Regions from separate parts of the Streptomyces sp. NPDC045968 genome, predicted to be linked through region 1. Evidence: riboswitches for the same ligand, from Rfam matches in the RefSeq annotation. Region 1 holds a riboswitch; each other region holds the start of a gene.
The links. A riboswitch is a leader RNA that binds a small molecule or an ion and turns the genes downstream of it on or off. The one in region 1 is predicted to bind cyclic di-AMP.

Region 1 (10,098 bases):
CGACCAGAGGGCGTCCCGGTAGGCCCACGCGGTGTCGTCCGGGCCGACCCGGGACGCCGCCCCGTCGACCGGGTAGAGGTGCATTGTCGTCAGGTCGGTGGGAAGACTCTCCGCGTACCTGGCGTGCACATCGACGGCTTCGTCCGTGATCCGGTCGAAGAAGTCCCCGCGCCAGTACCACTGGAGGCCCTTGGGGATGAGCTGGTCGAACAGGGTCTGGAGCCCCGGGTAGGGCATCGGTGAGGTGAAGTGGAAGGCGGGCGGACCGGGTTCGTTGACGACCGTCAGGGCTTCCTCCACCCCGGCCGGGTCCCCCGTGAAGCACCACACGACCCCGCACATCTTCTGACCCTGGACCTCTTCCGGGAACGGCGGCCCCGGCGGAACGGTCAGCGACGCGAAGAAGCCGTACAGGTCGTCGGAGGCCTGCGGCATGAACTCGCGGTACCAGCGCAGCACGTCACCGATCAGGTCCAGCGGCCACACGGTGATCCCCATGCCCACCGTGTCCACCGGATGCAGCCGGAAGTCGAACGAGGTGACGACGCCGAAGTTCCCGCCGCCGCCGCGCAGCGCCCAGAACAGGTCGGGGTTCTCGTTCTCGTTCGCCGTGACGAAGCTGCCGTCCGCGAGCACCACGTCGGCGGACAGCAGATTGTCCACCGTGAGGCCGTACTTGCGGGTGAGGTAACCGTGGCCGCCGCCGAGGGTGAGCCCCCCGACGCCCGTCGTCGACATGATGCCCGCCGGGGTCGCCAGGCCGAAGCCGTGCGCCGCGTGGTCGAGGTCGCCGAGCTGCGCGCCTCCCTCGACCCGGGCCGTGCTCGTGGCCGGGTCGACCCGTACGCCGCGCATCGGGGACAGGTCGATCGTGACGGCGTCGTCGACGAGGCACAGGCCCGCGCCGCTGTGTCCGCCGCCCCGGACGGCGAGTTCGAGTCCGTTGTCACGGACGAAGTCGACCGCTGCCATGACGTCGGCCGTGTCCCGGCACCGCACGATCGCCGCGGGCCGTCTGTCGATCATCGCGTTGTAGATCGTGCGCGCCTCCCCGTAATCCGGGTCCTGCGGGCCGATGACCGGGCCGCGCAGCGCCGTCTCCATCGCTTCGAATGTCGTGCCGTCCATAGCACTCTCCTCGCCGGTGCGCGGACCGCGACGCATCCGGCCGTAGCCGCCTGCCGTCAGCCCGGCAGCAGAGGTACGCCGACGCTCCGGCACCCCCGCGAGTCACAGGCGGACCAGCACCGCGGGGCAGGTAACTCAAGCCTCCCGCCGGTCCGGAACCCGCGCAATCGGGCCGCCGCAGCGTGTGCGGGACGACACGCACCGTGCGCCGGAAGGCCCGGGCCCGGGCACGGGAGCACCATGAAGTCATGGACGGGCACGGACGCCTCGACGGCATCAGCACTCCCGGGCGCCTCGCCGGGCCGGCCGAGGGAGTCGGCCCGGAGGAGCTGGCACTCGCGGCCCGTAACCACGGACTCCCGCTGGAGGCCCTGCGCTACGAGGTCACGCCGCCCGGCCTCCACTACGTACTCGTCCATTACGACATCCCCGCCGCCCGGGCCGAGGACTGGCGGCTCTCCGTCGGCGGCCTGGTCCGCACTCCGCTGGCGCTGGACCTGGCGGCCCTGCGGTCGTTCCCCGCCGTCACGCGCCGGGTGACGATGGAGTGCGCGGGCAACGGCCGCGCCCGGCTGACGCCGAGGCCCGTGAGCCAGCCGTGGCTGGTCGAGGCGGTTGGCACGGCCGAGTGGACCGGTGTGCCCCTGCGGCTGCTGCTCGCCGAGGCCGGTGTGGAGGCGGACGCCGTCGAGGCCGTTTTCGGGGGCTCGGACCACGGGGTGGAGCGCGGGGTCGAGCAGGACTACCGGCGGAGCCTGCCCCTCGACGTGGCCGGGGGCTCCGACCCGGAGGTGCTGGTCGCGTACGGCATGAACGGAGCGCCGCTGCCGCCGCAGCACGGCTTTCCGCTGCGGCTGGTGGTGCCCGGCTGGTACGGCATGGCGTCCGTGAAGTGGCTGCGCGAGATCACCCTCACCGCGACCCCGTTCGCCGGGTTCCAGCAGGCGGTCGCCTACCGCTACCGGCAGGAGGCCGACGAGCCGGGCGAGGCGGTCACCCGTATCGCTCCCCGGGCGCTGATGATCCCGCCGGGCTTCCCCGACTTCATGTCACGGACCCGTGTCGTACGGCCCGGAGCGGTGCTGCTGGAAGGCCGCGCGTGGTCCGGGCGGGCTCCCGTCGTACGCGTCGAGGTGAGCACGGACACCTGCCTGACGTGGAGCGATGCCGTGCTCACCACGCCGGAGGGGTACGACTCCGGTACGCACGCCTGGGCGTGGCGGGGCTGGCGTGCGCACTGGGCGGCCACCCCCGGCAGCCATGTGCTCGGCGTCCGTGCCACCGACGCCACCGGCAGTACGCAGCCGGTCGTCCAGCGCTGGAACAGGGGCGGCTTCGGCAGCAACCACGTGCAACGGGTCTCCGTCCTCTGCGTACCGGAGACCGGCTGACCGCCGTCGCCCGGGAGGCGCGGGAAGCGGTCGCGCGACGAGGGCCCGTGAGGAGCGACCGCGAGGGTGGTCATGAGTCCGTCCGGGATGCCGTAGAGTTGTGTTTACGACGCGGGGTGGAGCAGCTCGGTAGCTCGCTGGGCTCATAACCCAGAGGTCGCAGGTTCAAATCCTGTCCCCGCTACTGAAGGACCGGGCCCGGTACGCACACAGCGTGCCGGGCCCGAGTCGTTTCCTGGGTCCGGCAGGCCGTGACGGCCCGCTCGGCCCATGACGCGGCGTGATGATCCCGCCCGCGCTCGCGGACAGTGCGTGACCGGGTCGTGGGAAGCGCCTCCGCGCGCTCCCCCCTTTGGCCGATGACGAGTCGCCGCGCGGCGCGGCGCCGGTCAGCCTGGATGGGGCGCGGTACCGTCCGCAACCGTAGGCGGACCCGGGCAGGAGAAACTCAGGTGGGGAAGCGCGACACAGGACGGGGCGGAGCTGTCGGGGGAGTCCGTGCCCGTCGGTTCGTCCGCGTGCTGCCCGCCCTGATGATCGCGGGCGGTGCGCTCTTCGACCTCACCACCCCGCCCACCTTCACCCCCGTCCCCCTTTTCGTGGCGGCTCCTCTGATCGCCGCACCGTTCTTCTCGCGGGCCAGTACGGTCCGGACGGGTATCGCCGCGGTTCTCGTGATGGCGGTGCTGGACCTGTACAGCCGCACGCTCAGCCAGGTGGAGCCCGTGATCGAGCTGGTCACCGTGGTCACGGCCGGGCTGCTCGCCCTGTTCGTCAACGGTGTCGTCCGGCGGGGCAACAAGCAGCTGGCGTCGGCGCGGGTCATCGCGGAGACCGCCATGCGGGCGGTGCTGCCCACGCCGGCCGACCGGATCGGCGGGCTCCACGTCGCGGCACGGTACGAGGCGGCCCAGGCGGACGAGTTCGTCGGCGGCGACCTGTTCGCCGTCGCGGACACTCCGTACGGGGTGCGGCTGGTGGTCGGGGACGTACGGGGCAAGGGCCTCGACGCCGTCGGGGCGGTGGCGGTGGTCATCGGGGCGTTCCGGGAGGCCGCGGAGCAGGAGCGTTCGCTGGAGGGCGTGGCGCAGCGCCTGGAGCGTGCGCTGGCGCGGGAGGGGACGCGGCGCGGCGGGCTCGATGCGATGGAAGGGTTCATCACCGCCGCGCTCGCGGAGATCCCGTCGGGGGCCGGCCTCGTGAGGCTGGTCAACAGGGGGCACCCGGAGCCGATCCTGCTGCACGCCGACGGAAAACTGGACGTGCTGGTGTCGGCCTCGCCCGCGCTGCCGCTCGGGATGGATCTGGGTGTGTGGCCGGACCGGTCGGAGGAGTGGCTGCTGCCCGCGGGGACGACGCTGCTGATGTTCACGGACGGCCTCTCCGAGGCGCGGGACCCGGCCGGTGTCTTCTACGATCCGGCGGACCGGTTGCGCGGGCGGATCTTCCCCGGGCCCGAGGAGCTGCTGTCCGCGCTCATCGACGACGTACGCCTGCATACGGGCGGCCGGTCCACGGACGACATGGCACTGCTCGCGGTCGGCCGGCCGGCTGAGGGGCAGCCCGAGCGCCGGAGGACCGTGAAGATCGTGGGCCGGGGGAACCGCGAACGAACGGAATGAGCCACCGGGTGACGGGCCGTCGGCGGAGGCCGCGCGTCCGGTGCTGCGGAACGGGGCCACCGTCCGTAATCGAAGGATGCCCCTCCGCATAACATTTGACACAACGTCAGAAACGGGTTGCCCCTCGATGGGTGTTCAACTCGCCCGATTGCACCCGGTTGTATCCCGGTACGTCCAGGCCAAAGTCACGAACGATCACTCGGAACAGCTTGGAATCGCACCCGTCTGTCTATTAACGTTCGATAACGCAGCGCGGTCGTCCAAGTCGTCGCAAGAGGCGGCACCGTGCGCGAGCGCCGAATTCCGCAAGGGAACCGGGGAACCACCTACATGGGGTGAATCGGGCCACCTGTGTCTCGCGAGAGGCAGAGCGGCCCGTAGGAGACCTTCCTGCTCCGAACCCGTCAGCTAACCCGGTAGGCGAGAAGGAAGGAAAGGAGTGCGCCCACGTGGCGTCCAACAAGCCTGCCCCCGAGGCCCCGTCACCCTTTGCCACCGATACTCTCGGCGGCCCGGACAGGACCTGGGAGGAATGGAATCCCACGGAGGAGTCCATCCGGCCGGTTCGCGGCAGGCATCGCGTAGCCAAGCAGCGCGGTCTCGCTCGTAGTTCCACCGTCCTCGGGGTCGGCGTCATCGCGGCCGTCGGTGCGGGTGGCATGGCCACCGCTCAGGGCAAGCCGCCGGTCTCCATCTCTCTTCCCGATTCCATCGCGGACAATCTGCCCGACGCCAAGTCCCTTCCCGGTGTCGGCTCTTTGATGTCCGGCGACACCGACGCGAAGGACACCGCCACGGTGGCCGTGTCGTCCCCGCTCACCACCGCCGGCATCACCACCGCCGAGGCCGAGCAGGGCGCGACGGACGCCGGAGAGGCGCTGCGCACCCGGATCCTCCAGCAGGCCGAGCAGCAGCAGGCCAGCGCGGACGCCGAGGCCAGGGCCGCCCAGGAGGAGGCGGCGGCCGAGAAGGCCGCAGCCGAGGCCAAGGCCCAGCAGACCGAGGCGGAGGCCAAGGCCGCCGCCGAGAAGAAGGCGGCCGAGGAAGCCGCCGAGCGCAAGGCCGAGGCCGAGCGGCTTGCCAAGCTCGCCGCGAGCTACGCCCTGCCGGTCTCCTCGTACTCGATCACCGCGACGTACGGCCAGTCCGGCTCCATGTGGTCCTCCGGCCAGCACACCGGCCTCGACTTCGCGGCACAGGCGGGCACACCGATCAAGGCCGTGCACGGCGGGACCGTCACATCGGCCGGCTGGCACACGTCGTACGGCTACCACACCGTCATCGAGCTCGACGACGGTACCGAGGTCACGTACAGCCACCAGTCCTCGATCCACGTCAGCGCGGGCCAGCGGGTCAAGACCGGCGAGACCATCGGCCGCGTCGGCGACACCGGCAACGCGAGCGGTGCGCACCTCCACCTGGAGGTCCACACCGCCGGCGGCTCGGGCATCGACCCGATGAGCTGGCTCCGCGGCAAGGGCCTGACGATCTGAGACCCGGCAGCTGAGACACCGCGTCCCGCACCCCGGACGCACCTGAACCCCGGCAGCCCTGACGCACACCCCCCGACGTCAGGGCTGCCGGTCTGCCGTCTCCTGGTGGAATAGCGCGGTCCGGGGACGGGGTTGAACCACCCATGACTTCACTCCGTACGCTCGGTTCCTCCGGCCTTCAGGTCTTCCCCCTCGCCCTCGGCGGCAATGTCTTCGGCTGGACGGCCGACGAGGCACAGTCCTTCGCCGTGCTGGACGCCTATGCCGCGGCCGGCGGCAACTTCATCGACACCGCCGATGCCTACTCGGCCTGGGCGCCGGGCAACGAGGGCGGCGAATCGGAGACCGTCGTCGGCAAGTGGCTCGCCTCGCGGGGCAACCGCTCCGACATCGTCGTCGCCACGAAGGTCGGTGCCCACCCCTCGTACAAGGGGCTCTCCGCCGCCACCATCAAGGGAGCGGCCGAGGAATCGCTGCGCCGGCTCGGCACGGACCACATCGACCTCTATTACACGCACTTCGACGACGAGACCGTCCCCGTCGAGGAGATCATCACCGCGCTCGACCAGCTGGTGAAGGACGGCAAGGTGCGCGAGATCGCCGCGTCCAACATCAGCCCCGAGCGGCTGCGGGCCTCGCTGGACTTCTCCGAGCGCGAGGGGCTGGCCCGTTACGTCGCTCTGCAGCCGCACTACAACCTCGTCTCACGCGACACCTACGAGGGCGGGCTCCAGGACACGGCCGCCGCCGCCGGTCTCGCCGCCGTCCCGTACTTCGCCCTGGCCTCGGGCTTCCTCACCGGCAAGTACCGCGCGGGCGCCACGGTCGACAGCCCGCGGGCCGACAAGGCGGGCCAGCACCTGGAGTCGGAGCGCGGACAGAAGGTGCTCGCGGCGCTCGACACGATCGCGACGGAGCGTGGCGCCGAGATCGCCACCGTCGCCCTGGCCTGGCTGGCCGCCCGTCCCACCGTGGTGGCGCCCATCGCGTCGGCCCGTACGGTCGAGCAGGTGCCCGCGCTCGTCGCGGTCGCCGGCCTCCGGCTGACCGAGCAGGAGCAGGCGGCGCTCACGGAAGCCTCCGCCTGACACGCTCACCGAGCGGGACGGCGAGGTGAGTCGTACGGGGCCTGACGGTACGGCGGCTGGTGGTACGGGCGTTGCTGGTACGGATGTTGCTGGTCCGGAGGTTCCTGGTACGGACGTTGCTGGTACGGGAGCCCGGTGGGCGGCGCCGCCGGGTTCAGGTACGGGTTGTAGCCGCCGTACCACCGGTGCGGGGCCGGGAGCGGTGCCGACGGCCGGGGCTTGAGCCGGCCCGCCGCGTACGTGAGTGCCGGGCCGGCGATCTCCCGGCGCTCCCAGAGGTGGTGCAGCAGCTCCCGCTCCCGTACGGCGAAGTCCGCGCCCGCCGCCCCGCGCCGGGCCCTTCGCCGCAGCACGGCCAGTGACGTCGCGAACGACTCGTACTCGGCCACCGACCGGGCCGCGGCCCTGGCGCCGGCCCGGCCCGGGCCGCTGTTCCAGTGGCGGGCCACGTCACGGGCCATACCGCGGGCCCGCATCGAGGAGAGCGCCGACGGTTCGGCGGGGGAGAGCCAGCCGGCCGCCGCGTACGCGGGCAGCTCGGCGGCGAGCGTGCGCAGCTCGCGCTGGCGCGACCAGATCGCCAGCCAGGTCACGAGGGCGAACGCCGGGACCATGAACGCCCCGTACACCGCGAAGAAGCCGTACCGGCCGAAGGTCGACGAGCCGTTCCACAGGGCGTGCATCCCCATGGCGAGGGCGAGTCCCAGCAGGGGGACCACGATCCGGCGGGCCCGGTGGCGCCGCGCGCTGAGCGCGGCGATCCCGAAACCGATGCCGGTGAGCACGGTGAACAGGGGGTGCGCGAACGGCGACATCACCACGCGGACGAAGAAGGTCCCGGCCGTCACCGCACCGATGCCCGTGCTGCCCAACTGCTGGTCCTCGCCGAAGGCATTGCCCAGGTAGAGGATGTTCTCGGTGAACGCGAAACCGGTCGCGGTGAATCCGGCGACCACGATGCCGTCGACGACACCGCTGAACTCCCGTCTCCGGAAGAGGAAGATCAACAGAACCGCGGCGGCCTTCGCGCTCTCCTCGACGACCGGCGCTATCACCGTCGCACCGAGGGTGTCGGCGCTCGACGGGTCCGCGGTCGCCGTGGCTATCCAGCGCGCCGCGAAGGTGTTCGCGGTGATCGCGACCAGCGCGGCGGCGCACGCCCCCCAGGCGAAGGAGAACAACAGACTCCGCCAGGGGCCCGGCTCGACCCGGTCCAGCCAGCGGAAGGCCGCCATCAGCAGCGGCACGGGCAGCACGGCGAGCCCGAGCCCGACGAGGAAACCCTGCGTACCGGTCTGCTCGCGGACCAGGGACAGGATGAGCAGCCCGCAGAGCGCGAGTACGGAGATCACCGCACCGGCACGGAACGTCCTGCTGCGCCACACCATGCCGACGCGGCGCGGCCGGTCACGCCACTGCCCGCGCTCCGGCACGGCGCCCAGGATCTCGTCGAGCCGTTGCTCCTCGAGAACCGGGACGGCCGGCTGCGGCTGCTGGTGCTGCGCGGACCACTCGTACACCCGACGACCCTAACGAGGGGAACCGACACCTGACCACGGGGCGAGGGGCGCGTGGCCGGGAAGCATCCGGCCCGGAAAGAGCCGGCGGCACGGCGGCACGACGGCGTCCGGCGGACTCAGACGCGGGCGAAGAGCAGGTCGTGCACGACGTGTCCCTTGTCCAGGCCCTGGCCCTCGAACCGGGTCAGGGGCCGGAACGCGGGCCGTGGTGCGTATCCGCCGTCCGCCTGTGTGTTCGCGAAGCGGGGGTGCGCGGTGAGCACCTCCAGCATCTGCTCCGCGTACGGCTCCCAGTCGGTCGCGCAGTGGATCACGGCGCCCGGCTTCATCCGCTGCGCCACCAGGTCGAGGAACTCCGGCTGGATCAGCCGCCTCTTGTGGTGGCGCGCCTTGGGCCAGGGGTCGGGGAAGTACACCCGGAGGCCGTCGAGTGCCTCGGGGGCGAGCATCTCGCGCAGCAGGATGATCGCGTCACCGTTGGCCACGCGGACGTTGGTCAGACCCGCCCGGTCCGCGAGGCCGAGCAGATTGCCCTGCCCGGGGGTGTGCACGTCGACGGCCAGGATCCCGGTGCCCGGGTCGTCGGCCGCCATCTGCGCGGTGGCCTCGCCCATCCCGAAGCCGATCTCCAGGATGACCGGCAGCCCGTCGAACAGCTCGGGCAGATCGAGGACGCGCTGTCCGTCGATGTCCAGCCCCCACTTCGGCCACAGCCGCTGGAGGGCGTCCTCCTGGCCGGCGGTGACCCGGCTGCGGCGCGGCTGGAAACTGCGGATCCGGCGCTCGTGGTGCGAGCCGGCGGGGTCGGCGGCGGGACCGCCGGGGAAGCGGGGCTCCTGACGCAGCCGGCGCATCCGCTCGAAGGAGGCGGCGCGCAGGGCAGCCGCGTCGTCCGTGGCGCCGGGCGTCTCGGGGGTGGGGTTCAGGGGCTCAGACACAATGCCCCGATTCTACGGCGGGTGGCTTCCACCCCGTGGCACGAGCCCGCGACAGGGCCCGCCGTGCCACCTCCCTCCCGATGGGCAGCGAGGCGGTGGCGGCGGGCGAGGGCGCGTTCAGCACGTGCACGGTGTGCGGTGCCTCACGGATCAGGAAGTCGTCCACCAGCGTGCCGTCCCGCAGTACGGCCTGGGCCCTGACGCCTGCGGTGGAAGGGCGCAGGTCGTCCTCCGTCACCTCGGGCAGCAGCCGCCGGACGGCCTCGGTGAACGCCCGCTTCGACAGTGACCGGTGCAGCTCGCCCGCCCCGTACCGCCAGTGCCGGCGGGCGATGTGCCAGGAACCCGGCCAGGTCAGCGTGGCCGCGAGCTCGCGCGGGCGCACGACGGGCCAGCTGTATCCCTCGCGTGCCAGTGCGGGTACGGCGTTCGGCCCGATGTGCACGGAGCCGTCGAAGCCCCGGGTCAGATGCACCCCGAGGAAGGGGAAGGCGGGGTCCGGCACCGGATAGACCAGGCCGCGCACCAGCCGTTCCCTGGCGAGCTCGTAGTACTCACCGCGGAAGGGGACGATCCGCACGCCCGGGTCGTCGCCCGCGAGCCGTGCGATCCGGTCGCTGTGCAGTCCCGCGCAGTTGACGAGGACCCTGGCCCGGACGACCTGCCCGTCCGCCGTCCGCACCGCCGCACCCCAGGGGCGGCGGTCGATCGCGGTGACCTCGGCCCCGTAACGGATCTGTCCGCCCGCCGCGCTCACCTCCGCGGCGAAGCGGGCCGCGACGGAACCGAAGTCGCACACGCCCGTCGTGCCGACCCTGATCGCCGCGAGCCCGCGCACATGCGGCTCGTACTCCGCGATCTGCGCCGGGCCCAGCTCCCTGACCGGCAGACCGTGCGCACGGCCGCGCTGCACCAGGC
Region 2 (10,098 bases), on a different contig from region 1:
CCCGGAGATGACGTTGTCGCCGAGGACCTTGGCCTGACGCAGCGCGTGCTGGGCGTTCGGCGGGCACCAGGCGTTCGGGTTGCCGGCCTTGCGGCCGACCAGGTCCGGAACCTGGGCGTTGTCGCCCGCGGCCCAGATGTAGTCGGTGCCCTGCACCTGGAGCTTCTCGGAGGTGTCGACGTGACCACGCGGGCCGAGCGGCAGGCCGAAACGGGCCAGCGCCGGGTTCGGCTTCACACCGGCGGTCCACACGATGGTGCTGGAGTCGACCTCCAGGCCGTTCTTCAGCACGACGTGACCGTCGACGCACGAGTCCATGGAGGTGGAGAGGTAGATCTCCACACCGCGGCCCTCGAGGTGCTCCTTGCCGTACGCGCCCAGCTTCGGGCCGACCTCGGGAAGGATCTTGTCGGCGGCGTCGACGAGGATGAAGCGCATGTCCTCGCGCTTCACGTTGGTGTAGTACTTCGCCGCGTCGCGGGCCATGTCCTCGACCTCACCGATGGTCTCCGCACCGGCGAAACCGCCGCCCACGAAGACGAACGTGAGCGCCTTGCGGCGGACGTCCTCATCGGTCGTCGAGTCAGCCTTGTCCAGCTGCTCGAGGACGTGGTTGCGCAGGCCGATCGACTCCTCGATGCCCTTCATGCCGATGCCCTGCTCGGCGAGGCCGGGGATCGGGAAGGTGCGGGAGACCGCGCCCATCGCGATGACGAGGTAGTCGAAGGGCAGCTCGTAGGCCTCGCCGACGAGCGGCGCGACCGTGGCGACCTTGCGGTCCTGGTCAATGGTCGTGACGCGACCGGTGAGCACCTCGGCCTTCGGCAGGACGCGTCGCAGCGGGACGACGACATGCCGAGGGGAGATGCTGCCGGCAGCAGCTTCGGGGAGGAAGGGCTGGTACGTCATGTACGAGCGAGGGTCGACAACCGTGACGGTCGCCTCCCCGTAGCGCATCTTCTTCAGAATGCGACGAGCTGCGTACAGGCCTACGTACCCACCGCCTACAACGAGGATCCTGGGACGCTCCGTGGTGCTCATGCCATCGAGTATCCACCCCCCTCGGGGCACCTGCTCGTGAGCCCCTTCACAAGGTATCCGCGCCCCTCTGCTACACTCCGCCGCCCACGTGACCCAGGTCATGACACCGGAGGGGAACCACGGTGCCGTAGAGAACGTTGTTCACCGCTTGTGAGCTGGCCCTTGTGCCTTCCGAGGGGCTGAACCACGGCTCCGGTTCACCTACGCGCAACACGCGCGGAACCTGACCGAACCCTCGGTGTGAGAGCCGTCGGGCGGCCGTCACGGCCCCCGATAGGCCGAACGGCGCCCAACCGGACCGAATTCCTTGTGAAGAAGTTCACGAACTTCGTCGCGGCGGGCTCCCGAAGGGTCCCCACAAGCGCCTCCGAAGGGCTCAGAGGTGCAGGCCGGAGTGCGTTTGAGCGAGCGTCAGGGGTGGTCGCGGCTACGCCACGGAGAGCGCGATCCCGTCCAGGATGTCGTGCTCGCTGACCACGACCTCACGGGCACCGGTCCGCTCCATCACGGCGAGCAGGATCAGCGCCCCCGAGGCGATCACATCGACCCGTCCCGGGTGCATCGCGGGGATCGCGGCCCGCTCCTCGTGCGTGGAGCCGATCAGCCGCCCGGTGATCTCCTGGACCTGCTCGAAGGAGACCCGGGAGTGGTGGATCGCCCCGGGGTCGTACTCCGTCAGTTCCAGGGCGATCGCGGCCACCGTGGTGACCGTGCCGGCCAGGCCGACGAGCGTGGCCGCCCGGGCGATCGGGACGGTCTCCTCGGCGAGGTCCAGGGCGGCGTCGATGTCCGCGCGGATCGCGGCGACCCGGTCGGGCGTGGGCGGGTCCACGACGGCGCCGTCCCGCACCAGGTGACGTTCGGTCATCCGTACGCAGCCCATGTCCACGGACCGGGCCGCGCGGACCGCGTCGTCGCCGACCACGAACTCGGTGGAGCCGCCGCCGATGTCCACGACGAGATACGGCTTCGCCAGATGGTCGCTCCCGGTCAGCTCCTTGGTGGCGCCGTCGAAGGAGAGCTGTGCCTCCTGGTCGCCGGTGATGACCTCGGGCTCGACGCCCAGGATGTCCAGGACGCCCCGGACGAACTCGTCGCTGTTCTCCGCGTCGCGCGAGGCAGAGGTGGCGACGAAGCGCAGGCGCTCGGCCCCCAGCTCCTTGATCACCGCGGCGTACTCGCGGCAGGCCGCGAACGTGCGCTCCAGCGCCTCGGGGTCCAGCCGCCCGGTCCGGTCGACGCCCTGACCGAGGCGGACGATCTGCATCCGGCGGTCGAGCTCGGTGAACCGGCCCGTACCGGGGTCGGCGTCGGCGACGAGCAGACGGATGGAGTTGGTACCGCAGTCGATGGCGGCAACGCGGGTCATACGGGCTCCTGTGGTGGTCGTTACGGGGCTCCGCCCCGGGTGGCGGGGGCTGTCAGGCCCCGTCGGTGCCGCACGGCGACACGCACGGCCCCTTCGCCCACCACTCCGGCAGCATCGCGATCGCCTCGTCGCCCAGCGGGTTCACCCCGGGGCCGGCCGCCAGGGAGTGGCCGACCAGGACGTGCAGGCACTTCACCCGGTCCGGCATGCCGCCCGCGCTCGGGAAGCCCTCCAGGACCTCGATGGCGTCACGGCGGGCGATGTAGTCCTCGTGCGCCGCGCGGTACGCGGCGGCGAGCTCGGGGTCCGTCTGCAGACGCTCGGTCATCTCCTTCATGACCCCGTTGGCCTCCAGCGTGCCGATCGCGGACGCGGCACGCGGACAGGTCAGATAGAAGGTCGTCGGGAACGGCGTGCCGTCCTCCAGACGGGGCTGCGTCTCGACCACGTCCGGGTTGCCGCAGGGGCAGCGGTGCGCGATGGCGCGCAGCCCGCGCGGCGGGCGCCCGAGCTGCTGCTCGAACGCGCCGATGTCCGCGTCGGTGGGCGTGGTGGATGCGGTCTGCGGAGGGGGGGTGTCCATGCCTGCCTTGGTTCTGCTCGAAGGTGCTTCTCAGATGGTGCGGGTGGTGCGGGTGGTGCTGATGATGCGGTGGTGCGGTTGATGCGGTTGATGCGGTGATGCCGGTGGTGCGGGCCGGTCGTGTGGCGCCGGTCAGGGGCGGTCGGCCTTGTCCACGCCGTCCCAGAGGTTCGAGTGCCAGGGGCGGTCCGTCGTGCCCGGCTCCCCGCGGCGGTCCTCGGCCGCTTCCGGATCGATCACGGTGTAACCGGTCTCCCCCGGACGTACGTAATGAAGGTGCTCACGGGCCAGCCGCCGGATGTACGCGTCGTCCTTGAGCCGCGCCTTCTCGTCGCGCAGCTCCTCGGTCCGCTGTCGAGCCTCCTGCGACAGGCGCTCCTGGTCGGCGATCTCGTCGCGCTGGGAGACGTACTGCCGCATCGGGTACGCGAGCGCGACCACGAGGGAGCAGACGACCAGGGCGAGGAACGCGGCGCGGCCGGTGAGCCGCGAGCGGCGGGCCTGGCGCCGGTTCTGGGACCGGTAGACGCGGGCCGCGGTCTGCTCACCGAGCAGTCGCAGCCTGGTCGCGGTGGAGAACCGGTCGCGGTCCTTCCCGGCCATGTCTCACGCCTCCCCGTTACGCACGTCCGTCCCCGCACACGGTACGGGACCGAGTGCGGGGACGGACGGAGGCTGGTGACTTCGGCCGCGAGGGGCCGGTGATCAGCCCTTGAAGCGGGGGAACGCCGAACGGCCCGCGTACACCGCCGCGTCGTCGAGGATCTCCTCGATGCGCAGCAGCTGGTTGTACTTGGCGACACGGTCCGAGCGGGCCGGGGCGCCGGTCTTGATCTGACCACAGTTCACGGCGACGGCGAGGTCGGCGATGGTGACGTCCTCGGTCTCGCCGGAGCGGTGCGACATCATGCACTTGAAGCCGTTGCGCTGGGCCATCTCGACGGCGTCCAGGGTCTCGGTCAGCGAACCGATCTGGTTGACCTTGACGAGCAGGGCGTTCGCGGAGCCCTCCTCGATGCCACGGGCCAGGCGCTCCGGGTTGGTGACGAAGAGGTCGTCACCGACGATCTGCACCTTGGAGCCGATCTTCTCGGTGATGACCTTCCAGCCGGCCCAGTCGTCCTCGTACAGCGGGTCCTCGATGGAGACCAGCGGGTACGCGGAGACGAGCTCCTCGTAGTACTCGGTCATCTCGGCGGCCGAGCGGGACTTGCCCTCGAACTCGTACACGCCGTCCTTGTAGAACTCGGACGCGGCGACGTCGAGCGCGAGGCCGATGTCGCGGCCCGGGACGTAACCGGCTTCCTTGATGGCCTCGACGATGAGGTCCAGGGCGGCGCGGTTGGACTCCAGGTTCGGGGCGAAGCCGCCCTCGTCACCGAGACCGGTGGACAGGCCCTTGGTCTTGAGGACCTTCTTCAGCGTGTGGTAGACCTCCGCGCCCCAGCGCAGGGCCTCGGAGAAGGACTCGGCGCCGATCGGCGCGATCATGAACTCCTGGATGTCCACGTTGGAGTCGGCGTGCGAGCCGCCGTTCAGGATGTTCATCATCGGAACGGGCAGCAGGTGCGCGTTCGGGCCGCCGAGGTAGCGGAAGAGCGGCAGGTCGGAGGCCTCGGAGGCGGCGTGCGCCACGGCCAGCGAGACGCCGAGGATGGCGTTGGCGCCGAGCGAGCCCTTGTTCTCGGTGGCGTCCAGGTCGAACATCGCCTGGTCGATGAGGCGCTGCTCGGTGGCGTCGTACCCGACGAGCTCCGGGCCGATCTGCTCGATGACGGCGAGGACGGCCTTCTCCACGCCCTTGCCCATGTAGCGGTTGGGGTCTCCGTCGCGAAGCTCAATGGCCTCGAACGCACCGGTGGAGGCGCCGGACGGAACAGCAGCACGTCCCGTGCTGCCGTCGTCGAGGCCAACCTCGACCTCGACCGTGGGGTTACCCCGGGAGTCGAGGATTTCCCTGGCTACGACGACGTCGATGGACGGCACGAGGCATCTCCTTCTGGGATATGACACTGGTTGTGCAGGGTCACTGTGGCCTTGCGGCACGAGCCTATCCGGCCGGACCCCATCGGCCAGCCGGGCGCCCGTCCCCTGGGACGAAAAAGGACCCAAGGGTATGCATTCACGGGCAAAGCTCCAGAAATTTACTGGCCAGTAACTACAACACTTGAACGATCAACGGCGCCGGGACCGTGCGAGCCGGACCCGTTCGGCGGTGCGCTCGCGTTCGAAACGACCCCGACCCGGCGCGCACGGGGGAGAGCGCGCCGGGTCGGGGAGCAGAGCGGGAGGGATGCCGCCGGACACCCTCCCGAGGGGGAGGAGAGTCCCAGGTACTACTTCGTCAGGTGGAGCTGCTGGCCCGGGAAGATCAGGTCGGCGTCCTTGACGATGTCGTCGTTCAGCTCGAACAGCTTCTCCCAGCCGCCCTTGACGTGCTGCTTCGCGGCGATCTTGCTGAGGGTGTCGCCGGTCTTCACCTTGTACTCGCCGTCACCCTTCTCGACCTTCTCGCCGGTGGGGGTGGTGACGGTCTTCGGCGCCTCGGTCTTCGGGGCGGTGCGCTGCTCGCTGCGCGTGGCCGGCTGCTCGGCCTGGCGCTCCGGCTGGGCCTGCTGCTCGGCGCCGCCGCTCTGCGCGGAGCCGGTGTCGACACCCGGGTCCACACCGTCGTTGGTCAGGTTGCCGGCACCGGCGCAGGCCCAGGCGCCCGGGCCCTGCATGTCGAGAAGCTTCTCGGCCGTGGCGATCTGCTGCGACTTGGTGGCCAGGTCGGCGCGGGACGCGTACTGCGTACCGCCGGCGGCGGCCCAGCTGGACTGCGAGAACTGCAGACCGCCGTAGTAGCCGTTACCGGTGTTGATGGACCAGTTGCCACCGGACTCGCACTGGGCCACGGCGTCCCACGTGGCGACGGAGGCGGCGGAGGCGCCGGTCGCGCCCATCAGCGGGACGGCCACAGCGGCACCGGCGACACCGGCGAGCGTGGCGACACGGACGGCCTTGGACGGGCGGCGGTGCTTGGCCTTGCTGGAAAACAGCATGGAGCTTCTCCTCACCGACGCCTACGAGGTGAGCTGTCGGGTTCGGGCCAAGTGAGTTGCCCGGTCGCACGTCCTAGCGCGCGACTTCACCCCAAGCCGGTCCTCAGTCGTCCTTCGACGACCGGGCCCGGCGCTTACCTGGGTCCCCCGCTCCTGCCTACGGCGCTTTACGCGTCTGTTCCCTTCGACCGACGGCAGGATTCGGCGTGACGGTCGACGGGGCCCGCGGTGCGAGCGGTTCCGACCGTAAACATAGGCAACCCCCACTTTCAAAGAGGGACATACCGGCCATTCGGGTCTTACTTGCTCTGGGCGATCAAACGTTTCCGCAGGCCAGAGGGGGCGCAGGCGCACCACCCGGCCGTGGCACGCCAGTTGAAGCAAAGAGACCCATGTCTCACTTACGCATAAGTGGACATAGGCCTCTGAACTGCCCTCGATTTTGGGGCGTTTTCCCGAATTTGATCAGTTGAGCGCGGAGCTCTCCGCGCTGTCCGACAGCCCCAGATCGAGGCTCTGCCCGGGGAGGATGAGGTCCGGGTCGGAGCCCAGCTCGCCCTTGTTGGCCTCGTACAGCTCGGTCCAGCCGCCGGGAACCTTCTGTGCGTCAGCAATCGCCCAGAGATTGTCTCCGGGCCGGACGGTGTAGTCGCCGTCCAGGCTCGCCGCACCCCCGTCGCGCGCCTCGCCGTCACCGCGCGAGGCGTGCCGGCCGGAGTCGCGCCCGCTGCCCGGGTCGACGTCCTGGCTCGCCTCGGGCGCCGGCGCGCCTCGGTGCTTGCCGCCGCCCTGGTCCGCGTCGGCCGGGGCGTCGGACGCCTCGGGGGACGGCGTGGTGGAGGGCGGGGCCGTCGCGCCGGAGTCCTCGGACCCGGCCGACTCGCCGGTCGCGCCGTTCTTGTCGGACTCGACAGGCCCGGTCATGTCGCCGGACTTGCCCGACTCGCCCGCCTTGTCGCTCTCGCCGCTCTTGTTCGCTTCGTCCGTGGCTTCGTCCGCCGCCTCGCCCGCCGCCTCGTCCGTCGCTTCGTCCGACGGGAACAGCGGGTCCAACGGTTCGGCGGAGGGCACGCCGCCCGGGTCGACGCCCGGGAGGGACCCGTCCAGCGCGAGCCCGGAGATCACCGCGCAGCTCGGCCACGCCTGCGGACCCTTGTCCTCCAGGACCTTCTCCGCGACGGCTATCTGCTGCGAGCGGCTGGCGAGGTCGGCGCGGGGCGCGTACGCCGAGCCGCCGTACGCCGACCAGGTGTCCTGGGAGAACTGCAGGCCGCCGTAGTAGCCGTTGCCCAGGTCCGCACTCCACATGCCGCCGCTCTCGCACTCGGCGACCCGGTCCCAGGTCGAGGCGTCGGCGGCGTGCGCACCGGTCGCACCGAGCAGCGGGATGGCGATGGCCGATCCCGTCACGCCTGCGGCGACGACGATGGCGGGTGCCTGGCGAGGGCGGCGGTGTCTGCCGTTCGCGGAGCCCATGGGATTGCCTTCCGTGTGACTGACATGTGACTGCTGTGGTGAACGGTGAACCTAGCGGCACTCGAACGTGTGTCACAAGTCGATGCAGCGGAGATCACGTGAAAGTCACAGAGTTGACGGAGTGTCACCTTGCGCGGCCGGCGGGCCGGGCGCGAACTCCACCGGAAGCGTGCGCAGTCCGCGCATGATGAGGCCGCCGCGCCACCGCAAATCGTCAGGTTCCGCCGCAAGGCGCAGGTCAGGAAGGCGCCTCAGCAGGGTTGCCAGCGCGGTCTGCCCCTCCAGGCGTGCGAGCGGCGCTCCCAGGCAGTAGTGGATGCCGTGCCCGTATCCCACGTGCTGATTGTCACTCCGTGCGAGGTCCAGCGTGTCCGGATCACGGAATCGCTCCGGGTCCCGGTCGGCCGCGGCGAGGACCACGAGCACGGGGTCCCCGGGAGCGATGTCCTGCCCGCCGAGCGCGACGGGCTCCGTCGCGTACCGCCAGGTGGCGAGCTCCACCGGGCCGTCGTACCGCAGCAGTTCCTCCAGCCCCGTGGCCAGGAGGTCCGTCTCCCCCGCGGCGAGCGAACGCTGAAGCCGCTCGCGTTCCCCTGGGTTGCGCAGCAGGGCGTACGTCCCGTTGCCGATGAGGTTGACCGTGGTCTCGAATCCGGCGAAGAGAAGGATGAACGCCATCGCGGCGGCCTCGTTCTCGGTGAGGTGCTCGCCGTGGTCGCTGGCGCGGATCAGCCCCGAGATCAGGTCGTCGCCCGGATCCTCCCGTTTGCGGTGGATCAGTTCGGCGAGGTAGCCGCGCATCTTCTTCACGGACCTGGCCACCCCGCCGCGCGGGCCGCCGCCGTGCCGGATCATCATGCCCGCCCAGTCGCGGAAGTCGTCCTGGTCCTCCGGCGGGACGCCGAGCAGATCGCAGATCGCGTAGATGGGCAGGGGGAAGGCGAAGTCGTGGATGAGGTCCGCCTTGCCCTCCGCCACGAAGTTGTCGATGAGCCGGTCCGTCAGCTCCTGCACGCGTGGCGCGAACTCGGCGACCCGGCGCGGGGTGAACGCCTTGGAGACGAGACGGCGCAGCCGGGTGTGGTCGGGCGGGTCGATGTTCAGCAGATGCGTCATCAGCTCCGCCTTACGCTCGCCCGGGATGCCCGTCCTGCCCTTGGCGTGCGCCGACCCGGCGTGGTGGGCCGGGTTCTTGGACAGCCGCGTGTCGGCGAGTGCCTGCTTGGCATCCGCGTACCGGGTCACGAGCCAGGCCTCGACCCCGCTGGGCAGCGTCGTCCGGTGTACGGGGCTGTGCTCGCGCAGCCAGGCGTAGGCGGGGTACGGATCGGTGGCGAACTCCCAGGTGAAGAGCTCGGGGGCGGCGGGCGCCGCGGCCGCGTGGCCGACGGGGCAGCCGGCCGTGGCCTGGGCAGGGCTGTCAGGGCTGTCCGCGGGGCTCTCGGCCCTGTCGGCAGGGCTGTCGGCAGGGCTTTCGGCGGGGCTGTCGTTCACCCCTCGACGTTAGCCGCCGCCTCCCCGCCCTCCGACCGCAGCTCCGCGATCGCCCGCTCGGCGCCGTGGTGGCCGATCTCCAGGGCCTTGCCGAACCACTCCTCCGCCGCTGCCGTGTTCCCCTGGTCCCGCTCCAGCACGGCCATGGCGTAGGCCGCGTCGTAGCTCCCCCGTGCGTGGCCCTCCTCGAACCAGCGCCGGGCCTCGTCCAGCCGCCCCCGCGCCTTCATGAAGTAGCCGAGATTGGCCAGTGCGCTGATGTCGCCCGCTTCCACCGCCATCCGGTAGAGCGGTTCGATCACCTCGGCCGGTTCGTCCCGCTCCTCCAGAATCAGCGCCAGGGGGTTCGCCGCCCTGCTGTCGCCATGGGCGATGGCCCTGCGATACCAGGTCTCCGCCTCTTCCAGGTCCTGCCAGTCGTGGAAGAGGTTGCCGATGCTCCTGGCGACGCCCTCGTACCCGCTGTCGGCGGCCCTGCGGTACCACCGCATCGCCTCGTGCGACCGGTCCGCCAGGAGGAGGTGCCCCAGCCGGCACGCCGCTTCGCCGTCCCCCGCTTCGGCGGCCCTGGTCAGCCAGAACTCGGCGCGCTCCCTCAATACGGTGGCCAGCCTGTTCTGCGAGGCGGTGTCCCCCGTCGCGGCGGCCTTCTCCAGATACGGGACGGCTTCGGCGCCGGCGCCCCGCGCGACGAGCAGTCCCCCCACCACGGCCGCCGCCCGCGCACTGCCCGCGTCCGCCGCCTTGCGGTACCAGGACTCGGCCGCCGCCACCTCGCCCAACTCCTGTTCGAGCGATCCGAGGACCGCCATGGTGTCCGGGTCACCGTCCGCCCGCGGGGTCAGCCACCGGCGGGCCCTCGTGATGACCTCGGTCCGCCCGGACTCGTCACCCCGTACCGCTTCCAGGGCGAACGGCCAGATCTCCAGCGGTACGGGACGGGCCTTCGCGCCCTGGTCCTCCACTTCGGCGACCAGCGAACCGAACGCCGTCCAGGTGCCCTCCACCGGGCCCGGCACGAGCATCCCCGTCACCCCGAGCCGGATCTCGGCCGCCCAGGCGAGCGCGGCGTCGAACGTCTCCTCCTCGGA
Region 3 (10,098 bases), on a different contig from region 1:
CGGCCCTCGGCCGCATCCGCGAGGCGCGCATCCCGGTCCTCAACATCGATCTCATCTACGGCATCGACGGCCAGACCGAGGACACCTGGCGCGCTTCACTGGACTCCGCGCTGGCCTGGCGCCCCGAGGAGCTGTATCTCTATCCGCTGTACGTACGCCCGCTGACGGGCCTGGACCGTCTCGGCGCGGGAACACCGCCCGGGACCGAGGCCGCGGCGGACGCCGTCTGGGACGCACAGCGGCTGCGTCTCTACCGGGCGGGGCGCGACCATCTCCTCACCGAGGGCTACGAGCAGGTGTCGATGCGGATGTTCCGCCGCGCCGACGCCCCGCACGAGGGCCCCGACGACCACGCCTGCCAGACCGACGGGATGATCGGTCTCGGCTGCGGCGCCCGTTCGTACACCTCGTCCCTACACTACTCCTTCGGCTACGCGGTGGAGATGCGGGAGATCCGGGGCATCATCGACGGCTTCACGACGACGGAGGACTTCTCCCGGGCCGAGGTGGGGCGGTATGCCGACGGTGACGAGGCGCGCCGGCGCCATCTGCTGCAGTCCCTCCTCCAGGCGGAGGGCATGGAGCGCGTGGAGTACCGCGCACGGTTCGGCACGGACCCGTACGAGGACTTCCCCGTGGAGCTGGACCGCTTCGCGGCGCGCGGCTGGCTGGACGGGGCGGCGGGCCGCGGCAGGCTGCGCCTCTCCCCGGAGGGTCTGGCCCACTCGGACGCCCTGGGTCCGGAGCTGTTCTCCCCCGCCGTACGGGCCGCGATGGCCGCGTACGAGACGAAGTGAGCCCCGCCATGGACCTGACGATCCTCTACCGGGGGCCGCTGGCCTCCTGCGACTACGCCTGTCCGTACTGCCCGTTCGCCAAGCGGCGCGACACTCCCGAGCAACTGCGCGCCGACCGCGCCGCCCTGGAGCGCTTCACCGCGTGGGCGGCGGCACAGACGGGCGACCGCCTGTCGGTGCTGTTCACACCGTGGGGGGAGGGACTGGTCCGGTCCTGGTACCGCCGCGCACTGGTCGAGCTCTCGCGGCTGCCGCACATCGGCCGGGTCGCCATCCAGACCAACCTCAGCTGCCGCACCGGCTGGCTGGCGGACGCCGACCTCGGCAAGGTGGCCCTGTGGTGCACGTACCACCCGGGCCAGACTCCGTACGACCGGTTCCTCGGCACCTGCCGCGACCTCGCTGAACTGGGTGTCCGGCACAGCGTCGGCATCGTCGGACTCGACGATCACCTCGACGAGGCGCGGCGGCTGCGGGCCGCGCTGCCCGACGAGGTCTATCTCTGGGTCAACGCCGCCGAGGGGCACACCTATACGGACGAGGAGGCGGACCACTGGACGGCTCTGGACCCCCTGTTCCCGTACAGCCGGCACCCCCACACCTCGGCCGGGCTGCCCTGCCGGACCGGTGAGTCGGTCATCTCCGTGGACGGCGAGGGCACGGTGCGCCGGTGCCATTTCGTCCGTGCGGAGCTCGGCAACCTCTACGACGGGAGCTACCGCCGGGCCCTGGGCCCGCGCGGCTGTCCCCTCGCCGTCTGCGACTGCCATATCGGCTATGTGCACCTGGAGACGCTGCCGTTGTACGACGTCTTCGCGGGCGGCGTGCTGGAGCGGATACCGGCCCGGCGCGCTCTCACCGGGCCGGAGCGGGTTCTAGAGCGGCAGTAGATCCGGGCGCTTGGCCTCGACGTGGTCCCCGGAGGATTCGCCGCGCAGCCGCCGTCCGATCCACGGGACCAGATGCTCACGGGCCCAGTGGATGTCGTCGCGCCGGACGTCGAGCGGGCGGCGCAGGGCCTGCGGCGGCCATGCCTGGTCGGGGTCGGCCGGCACGTCGATGCCGAGCACCTGGGCGGCACGGAGCGCGACCCTGGTGTGTCCCTCGGGCGAGAGGTGCAGCCGGTCGTCGTCCCAGGCCCGGCGGTCCTGCACGGACCGAAGCGACCACAGGTCGAGGACCGGGCAGTCGTAGCGGTCGGCGATGGAGCGCACATGGGCGGTGTACGTGGCGATCTTGCCCCGGAGGTGCCGCAGCACCGGCATGTGGCGGGGGTCGAAACCGGTGGTGACCATGACGGTGCCGACCGCGCCGGTCAGGTCGGCGACGGCGCGCTCGACGCGCTCGGCCACGTCGTCGGGGTCGCTCCCCGGCCGGATGATGTCGTTGCCGCCCGCGCAGAAGGTCACGAGGTCGGGTGCCAGCTTCTTGGCCCGCGGCACCTGTTCCTCGACGATCTGGTCGAGGAGCCGTCCGCGTACGGCGAGGTTGGCGTAACGGAAACCGCCGTGCCGTGATGCGAGCGAGCCCGTCCCGTCGTCGGGGACCGGAAGCTGATCCGCCAGCAGCACCGCGAAACGGTCCGCCCAGCCGACGAAGGTCCCGCCGGGGCCGGGATCTCCGACGCCCTCGGTGAAGCTGTCGCCAATCGCCGCGTACGACCCTATGACGCTGTTGACGCCGATGACGTTCTGGAGACCGCGCTGATTGAGTTTCGAATCGTCTGCCACAAGCGCTCATCCTGCACCTGCGAATGTGACCTACGCGACCGTAATAAGGGGTTGACGGGTGGTGAGATAGACCACCCGGTCAGTTTTTGGTAAAGCCGGAATAAGTGGTGGCCCCGGTCGCACCGGTGAGAACGCGAAGAAGGGCGGCGCGCCGCCGCGCACCGCCCTTCTTCACCGCTGCTCGTCTCAGATGGAGACGCCGTGCTGACGCAGGTACGAGATCGGGTCGACGTCCGAGCCGTAGCTCGGGCCGGTGCGGACCTCGAAGTGGAGGTGCGGACCACTGGAGTTGCCGGTGGAACCGGAGAGGCCGATCTGCTGGCCGCCGGTGACGGTGTCGCCGACCGACACGTTCAGCGAGGTCTGGTGGGCGTACTGGGAGTACATGCCGTCCTCGTGCTTGATGACGACCTCGTTGCCGTACGAACCGCTCCAGCCGGCCGAGACCACGGTGCCGGGACCGATGGCCCGGACGCTGGTGCCGGACGCGGCCTGGAAGTCCGCGCCGGTGTGGTAGCCACTGGACCACATGGAGCCGGAGGCGCGGTACGGCGTGGTGACGGTGGCGTTCTCCACGGGGGTCGTCCAGCCGGAGCTGTTGCTCTCCGAGGCGCCGGTGTCCGTGGAGGTGGCCGACTCGGCGGCGGAGGAGGCCGAGTTGGAGGACGTCTCCGCCTTCGGAGCCGCGGCCTTCGACGGGGCGGCCTTCGGGGCGGCGGCCTTGGGAGCGGCAGCCTTCGGGGCGGCGGCCTTCGACGGGGCGGCCTCGGCGGAGCCGGACGCCTTGGCGCCGAGGGTGAGTTCGGTGCCGGGGAAGATCAGGCTCGGGTTCTCGCCGACGGCCTCGCGGTTGTCCTCGTACAGCTTCTGCCAGCCACCCTTGATCTTCTGCTCGGCGGCGATCTTCGACAGATAGTCGCCGGAGACGACGGAGTAGGTCTTCGGGGCGGCCTTGGACACCGCGGCGGGGGCGGTGTGCGCCGCGGCGACCGAGGCGGCGGCGGGCTTGGTGACGGGCGCGGCCTGCTCCGCGGCGTGCGCACCGGTGGCGCCGATCAGCGGAAGGGCGAGGACGGCGCCGCCGGTCCCGGCGGCGAAGATGCCACGGGTGATCGGGCTGGACTTCGTACGACGGTGCTTACCCTTTGCGGGCATGGGGCATTCCTCTCCGGCGCCTACGAGGTGAGCTGTCGGGTTCGGGCTGGAGATGCCCGGTCGCGCTGGCGCGACTTCACCCCGAGCCGTTCCGGATTCCTCCGGACCGGCGGCTTACCTGGGTCCCCCGCTCCTGCCACGCGTGAGTGGGTGCGGATTCCGGGCGGCGGCAGGATTAGGCGGTCCGTCCGGATTGACGGTGACCGTAAGCGAGCAGGGACGGCCGGAACAAGCCATGCCCGACGCACCGGAATGCACGATTCAATTCCGGCGCGGATTTCCCGTCACACTCCGTGGATTACGGATCTTGGCATTCCGTACGGTGCGCGGAATACCCGTCGGCCGGGCCGCCACACACCGTCACGGATATGATCCCGCTCACCCGTCGACCGCCATCTCCCCCATAAGCAGGGCATGTTCCTCTAAATACGCCAATACGGACATGCCTCGATCACGGAATTCGACGGAGCCTCAGCACCCTCGCGTCGAGATCACCCCGGAGCCCGCTCGGCTCTCCTGATGCCCGACGTCCACATCGCCCCCAGATTCGAACAGTTCCGCACATCATCGACCGCGTAAGCCCGATGGGCTACGGCGCCGCACGGAACGGCGGCCTCCGGGGCAAGATGATTGCCTGAGGAATCAATGTCGTATCGTCACGACCGTGCCCTCGTCGGCGAGCAGCGCCGACGCCAGACACTCCAGGAGTCACCGTGACGCAGCAGCTGCCGCAGGTCCCCCCGACGCACACGGAGCTCACCGGTGTGCGCAACTTCCGTGACGTCGGGGGCCTGCCGACCACGGACGGCCGCCGGGTGCGGTTCGGGCGGCTCTACCGCAGTGGTCACCTGGCGCACGCCACCGAGCAGGACGTGGCGTTCCTCGACGGGCTCGGGCTGCACACGATCTTCGACTTCCGCAACGCGGCCGACCGCAAGCTCGACGGCCACGACGTGGAGCTGACGGGCGTGCGCAACGTCAGCATCCCGCTCTCCGACCCGGCCGACGGTGCCGAGTTCTGGCGGCTGGTCCGCGATGGCAACATCCAGCAGCTGCGCTCGATCCTCGCGGACGGCAAGGGGGCGGACCGCATGATCGCCTCGTACCGCGCGATCATCAAGGAGCGCACCGGAGAGCACAGCCGGGTGCTGCACGCCCTGGCCGAGGACAGCGTCCCCGCCCTGATGCACTGCGCCGCGGGCAAGGACCGCGCGGGGCTGTCCATAGCCGTGTCGCTGCTCGCCGTCGGCGTGGAGCGCGAGGCGATCGAGGCGGACTACCTGATGTCCAACGACGCCCACCGCCGGTACAAGGTGCAGCGCAGCGACACCTCCGCGGTCGGTATGTCCGACGAGGTCATGGAGCTCCTCAACCCGCTCTTCGGCGCGCGCGCCGACTATCTGGCGGCCGCCTTCAGCACGATCGAGGAGACCTGGGGCGGCACCGAGCGCTACCTCACCGAGGGGCTGAAGCTCTCCCCCGAGACCCGTGACCGGCTGCGGGAACGCCTCACCGAGGCGGCGTGACCACCCGTCGGCCTCAGCCCTTGCCCGCCACCTCGAACAGCAGGTAGAGGAAGGCCGCGAAGACGTGTCCAGCGACCAGGTAGGCGACCAGCCTGATCACGACACCACGCGGGAACTTCCGCTCCTGTGTTTCGTAGTTCTTCCGGGACCGCGGGCTGAGTGGATCGTAGTGCTCTGAATCGGACATGACAGTCCTTCCTTCGGTGTCAGGGGTCAGCGGCGGTGGAGTCCGCTGCCCAGACAGAGTTCGGCCGCCGGGCTCTGCAGCAGTGTGTGGACGAAGAGGAGCTCCGCGCCGCCGCCGTCGGCGGCGGCGATCCGGTGCGGGGTGAGCGAGTCGAAGTGCGCGCTGTCCCCGGGTCCGAGGTCGTGCACGGTCTCACCGAGGACGACCCTCAGCCGCCCCTCCAGCACGTACAGCCACTCCTCGCCGGGGTGGACGCGCACCAGGTCGCCCTGTGCGCCGTACGGCACCCGGACGCGGAGCGCCTGCATGGCCCGGCCGGAAGCGCCGGCCTGCCGGTACATCCAGCCGTCGGCCTCGGCGCCCGTGAACGGGCCGCCCCGGACGATCGCGTCACGTTGGGCCGGCGCCTCCCCCAGAAGCTCGGAAACCGTCGTACCGTAGACGCGGGCCAGACCCAGCAGCATGGGCAGCGAGGGCTGTCGGCGGCCGGTTTCCAGCCGCGAGAGATGGGCGGGTGAGAGTCCCGCCCGCTGGGCGGCGGTCTCCAGGGTGAGGCCTCGGCCATGGCGCAGGTCACGCAGGCGCGGAGCGACCCCGGGCAGTTCGTCGGCCGCCCCTTCGTCAGGAGGATTCATGACTCCATTGGGCCAGGATCCTTCCTCTGAGGCAAACTTTTTGCCTCAGAGGCACATCCTGCGGATCAGCGGTTGCCGACCGCCTGTTTCACCAGGGTTCTGCCGAAGTCCCACATCAGCCCGCCCCCGCCGTGCGCGTCGTCCATCACCGCGGTGAAGGCGCTCACGAACCGGTCCACCTCCGGCTCACCGATGACCAGCGGGGGAATCAGCTTGATCACCTCCAGATGATCCCCGGACACCTGCGTGAGGATCCGGTGCTTCTGCAGCAGCGGCACCACGACCATCTGCGCGAAGAGGCCTTTGCGGGCCGCCTGGAGCATGGTCCAGCGGCTGCGGAGCTTCAGTGAGGACGGCCGGCCGAATTCGATGCCGATCATCAGGCCGCGGCCGCGCACCTCGTGCAGCAGCTCGTAGCGGTCGACGAGCGCGGCCAGCCGCTCACGCAGCAGATCGCCCGTACGGCGGGCGTTCGCCACCGTCTCCTCGTCCTCCATCACCGCGAGTACGGCGAGACCCGCCGCCATGGCCTGCGCGTTGGAACCGAAGCTCGCCGAGTGGACGAGGACCCGGTCCATGGACGAGTAGACACGTTTGAAGATCCAGTCCTTGCCGAGCGTCGCCCCGACCGGCACATAGCCGCCGGAGAGCGCCTTGGCGACACAGACCAGGTCGGGCTCGACACCGTCCTCGTGCTGGTACGCGTAGAAGTCGCCGGTCCTGCCGAGGCCCGTCTGCACCTCGTCCACGATGAGCAGCGCCTTGTGCCGGTGCAGCAGCTCCTGAGCGGCGCGCAGGAAGCCGGGCGGCGCGGCGTGCACTCCCTTGCCCTGGATTGGCTCGACGACGAGCGCCGCGACGTCGCCGCGCTTCAGCTCGCGCCGCAGGGCGTCCAGGTCACCGAGCTCGATCGCGGTGTCCGGCAGGAGGGGGGCGAACCCGTCGCGGAAGCCGGCCTCCCCGTTGACCGAGAGGGAGCCGGTCGTCAGCCCGTGGAAGGCGTGCGCGCAGTACAGAATCCTGGGCTTCCCGGTGGCGTACCGGGCGAACTTCAGTGCCGTCTCGACGGCCTCCGTACCGCTGTTGCCAAAGAACACCCGGTCCAGATGCGGACTGTGGGTGAGCAGCCTCTCGGCCAGCAGTCCGGGGAGCGGCTGGCAGTCGAACCGGGTGAGGTCGGCCAGCGAGGCGTCGAGGACGTCGTGCAGCGCCTTGCGTACGACAGGGTGGTGCCGGCCGAGTCCCATCACCCCGAATCCGGCGAGCATGTCGAGGTAGTCGTTGCCTTCCGCGTCCCAGAAGTAGGCGCCCTCGGCCCGTTCGTAGACCTTGTCGAAGCCGATCGTGCGGAGCATGCGCGGCAGCTGGTGGTTGAGGTGTCTGGTGTGCAGCTCGTAACGCTCTCCCCCGCGTTCGGCGAGGAGCCGCGTCAGATCGAAGCCCTTGGGCCTGTCGTCCTTCATGCCCCGCCCTCCTTCAGCAGCGGCTGCTGCGCCTTCGCGCGCCCGGCCGCGAGGGCGGCGCCGATCCGGCCGGCGATCTCCACCGGCGTGAGTCCGATGTCGGCGAGCACCTCGCTCCGTTTGGCGTGGGCGAGGAACTCCTCGGGAATGCCGAACGTCCGCAGCGGTACGTCGACTCCGGCGTCGCGCATCGCCTGTCCCACCGCCCAACCGACGCCTCCGCTACGGCTGTTGTCCTCGACGACGGCGACCAGCCGGTGGCCGGCGGCGAGCGGGGCCAGCTGCTCGTCGACCGGCTTCACCCAGCGCGGGTCGACGACCGTGCAGCGGATACCGGCGCCGGCGAGCAGGTCGGCGGCCTGGAGGCAGACCTGTGCCAGCGCGCCGACCGACACCAGAAGCACGTCGGGATCGTCGGCGCGGTGCAGGAGGTCCATGGCGCCGATCCGTCCGACGCCCGGAACCGGCTCCCCCACCGACTCCTTGGGGAAGCGGAGCACGGTCGGGGCGTCGTCCACGTCGACGGCCTCGCGCAGTTGCGCGCGGAGCTGGTCCGCGTCGCGCGGGGCGGCGATCCGCAGTCCGGGGACGACCTGGAGCACCGACATGTCCCACATGCCGTTGTGGGAGGGCCCGTCGGACCCGGTGACTCCGGCCCGGTCGAGGACGAAGGTCACCCCGCACCGGTGCAGGGCGACATCCATCAGCAACTGGTCGAAGGCCCGGTTGAGGAAGGTCGCGTAGACCGCGACGACGGGGTGGAGACCGCCGGTGGCCAGACCCGCCGCCGAGACGGCCGCGTGCTGCTCGGCGATGCCCACGTCCCAGATCCGGCCGGGGAACGCCTCGGCGAACCTGGTGAGTCCCACGGGGTGCAGCATGGCCGCGGTGATGGCGACGACGTCGGGCCGCTCTGCCCCGATCGCGGCGATCTCGTCGCCGAAGACGGAGGTCCAGGAAGGGCCGGCGGGGAGCACGAGGGGTTCGCAGGTGAGGGGGTCCATCACGCCGACGGTGTGGAACCGGTCGGCGTCGTCACAGAGCGCGGGCGGGTAGCCACGCCCCTTCTCGGTGATGCAGTGCACGAGCACCGGCCCGTGGTAGCGCTTGGCACGGCTCAGCGCGGCCTCGACGGCGGCGGTGTCGTGACCGTCGACCGGCCCGACGTACTTGAGGCCCAGGTCCTCGAACATGCCCTGCGGGGCGAAGGTGTCCTTGAACCCCTTCTTGGCGCCGTGCAGCGATCCGTAGAGCGGCTGCCCGATGACGGGGGTCTGCTGGAGCACGTCCTTGCCCCACGACAGGAAGCGCTCGTAGCCGTCGGTCGTACGGAGGGTGGCGAGATGGTCGGCGACGCCACCGATGGTCGGGGCGTACGAGCGCTCGTTGTCGTTCACCACGATGATCAGCGGACGGTCCTCGGCGGCCGCGATGTTGTTCAGCGCCTCCCAGGCCATCCCGCCCGTGAGCGCACCGTCCCCGATGACCGCGACGACGTGATGGGGGCGGCCCAGCACCTCGTTGGCCTTGGCGAGGCCGTCGGCCCAGCCGAGCACGGTGGAGGCGTGGGAGTTCTCGATGACGTCGTGCTCGGACTCCTCACGGGACGGGTAGCCGGAGAGACCGCCCTTTCCGCGCAGTTTGGAGAAGTCCTGACGCCCGGTGAGGAGCTTGTGCACGTAACTCTGGTGCCCGGTGTCCCACAGGATGCGGTCGACGGGCGAGTCGAAGACCCGGTGCAGGGCGATGGAGAGCTCCACCACCCCGAGGTTGGGCCCGAGGTGACCACCGGTCCTGGACACCGCGCGGACCAGGTACTTTCTGATGTCACCGGCGAGTTCGTCGAGTTCCGGTCCGCTCAGTGCCTTGAGATCCTGCGGCCCCTTGATGGATTCCAGAAGCGTCACGCTCGGGCCCCTCTCTGGTCCGGTTTCAGCTCACGGTCATGGACGTCACCTGTTCCCGCCGATGGTCTCCCGTGCGGCGCGCAGGGACTCCTTCAGCGAACCCATGGTGGCGAGGACGGCGGTCGGCTCGTAGCCGCAGTGCGCCATGCAGTTGGCACAGCGCGGGTCCTTGCCCCGTCCGTACTTGTCCCAGTCGGTGTCGTCCACGAGCTCGCGGTACGTCGGTACGTACCCGTCGCTCATCAGATAGCAGGGCCGCTGCCAGCCGAAGAGCGAGTAGTTGGGGATCGCCCACGCCGTGCACGGAAAATCGGCCTTGCCCTCCAGGAAGTCCAGGAAGAGCGGTGAGTGGTTGAGGCGCCAGCGGGCCCGGTTGCCGCCCGCGAAGGCCTTCTTGAACAGCTCACGGGTCTGCTCGACACCGAGGAAGTGCTCCTGGTCGGGGGCCTTCTCGTAGGCGTAGGCGGGCGAGATCATCATCTCGTCGACCTTGAGGTCGTCATTGAGGTAGTTGAGGACCTCGATGATGGTCTGCGGAGTGTCGGTGTTGAAGAAGGTGGAGTTGGTGGTGACCCGGAAGCCCCGGCGCTTGGCTTCCTTCATCGCCGCCACCGCCTCGTCGAAGACGCCTTCCTTGGCAACGGACTCGTCGTGCCGCTCACGCAGCCCGTCGATGTGCACGGCAAAGGCGAAGTAGG

Region 2: another riboswitch for cyclic di-AMP. It lies ahead of AC07FA_RS26155 (transglycosylase family protein); the one in region 1 lies ahead of AC07FA_RS12840 (M23 family metallopeptidase).
Region 3: another riboswitch for cyclic di-AMP. It lies ahead of AC07FA_RS08110 (M23 family metallopeptidase); the one in region 1 lies ahead of AC07FA_RS12840 (M23 family metallopeptidase).

What each region holds. Positions count from the first base shown of each region.
Region 1 is NZ_JBWKLF010000003.1:692,743-702,840, forward strand. It holds gene AC07FA_RS12820 (FAD-binding oxidoreductase) at 1-1,128, opposite strand, end outside; gene AC07FA_RS12825 (sulfite oxidase) at 1,377-2,519, shown strand; tRNA gene AC07FA_RS12830 (tRNA-Met) at 2,630-2,703, shown strand; gene AC07FA_RS12835 (PP2C family protein-serine/threonine phosphatase) at 2,972-4,141, shown strand; cyclic di-AMP (ydaO/yuaA leader) riboswitch at 4,426-4,579, shown strand; gene AC07FA_RS12840 (M23 family metallopeptidase) at 4,591-5,634, shown strand; gene AC07FA_RS12845 (aldo/keto reductase) at 5,778-6,722, shown strand; gene AC07FA_RS12850 (PrsW family intramembrane metalloprotease) at 6,728-8,242, opposite strand; gene trmB (tRNA (guanosine(46)-N7)-methyltransferase TrmB) at 8,359-9,180, opposite strand; gene lhgO (L-2-hydroxyglutarate oxidase) at 9,173-10,098, opposite strand, start outside.
Region 2 is NZ_JBWKLF010000009.1:300,324-310,421, reverse strand. It holds gene AC07FA_RS26180 (NAD(P)/FAD-dependent oxidoreductase) at 1-1,041, opposite strand, end outside; gene AC07FA_RS26175 (Ppx/GppA phosphatase family protein) at 1,469-2,410, opposite strand; gene AC07FA_RS26170 (DUF501 domain-containing protein) at 2,463-2,993, opposite strand; gene AC07FA_RS26165 (FtsB family cell division protein) at 3,126-3,596, opposite strand; gene eno (phosphopyruvate hydratase) at 3,699-4,979, opposite strand; gene AC07FA_RS26155 (transglycosylase family protein) at 5,330-6,037, opposite strand; cyclic di-AMP (ydaO/yuaA leader) riboswitch at 6,041-6,212, opposite strand; gene AC07FA_RS26150 (transglycosylase family protein) at 6,503-7,513, opposite strand; gene AC07FA_RS26145 (cytochrome P450 family protein) at 7,619-9,007, opposite strand; gene AC07FA_RS26140 (SEL1-like repeat protein) at 9,004-10,098, opposite strand, start outside.
Region 3 is NZ_JBWKLF010000002.1:551,320-561,417, forward strand. It holds gene AC07FA_RS08095 (STM4012 family radical SAM protein) at 1-797, shown strand, start outside; gene AC07FA_RS08100 (STM4011 family radical SAM protein) at 806-1,687, shown strand; gene AC07FA_RS08105 (SGNH/GDSL hydrolase family protein) at 1,673-2,527, opposite strand; gene AC07FA_RS08110 (M23 family metallopeptidase) at 2,714-3,682, opposite strand; cyclic di-AMP (ydaO/yuaA leader) riboswitch at 3,687-3,845, opposite strand; gene AC07FA_RS08115 (tyrosine-protein phosphatase) at 4,396-5,208, shown strand; gene AC07FA_RS08120 (DUF6126 family protein) at 5,222-5,395, opposite strand; gene AC07FA_RS08125 (helix-turn-helix domain-containing protein) at 5,422-6,030, opposite strand; gene AC07FA_RS08130 (aspartate aminotransferase family protein) at 6,096-7,493, opposite strand; gene dxs (1-deoxy-D-xylulose-5-phosphate synthase) at 7,490-9,400, opposite strand; gene hpnH (adenosyl-hopene transferase HpnH) at 9,446-10,098, opposite strand, start outside.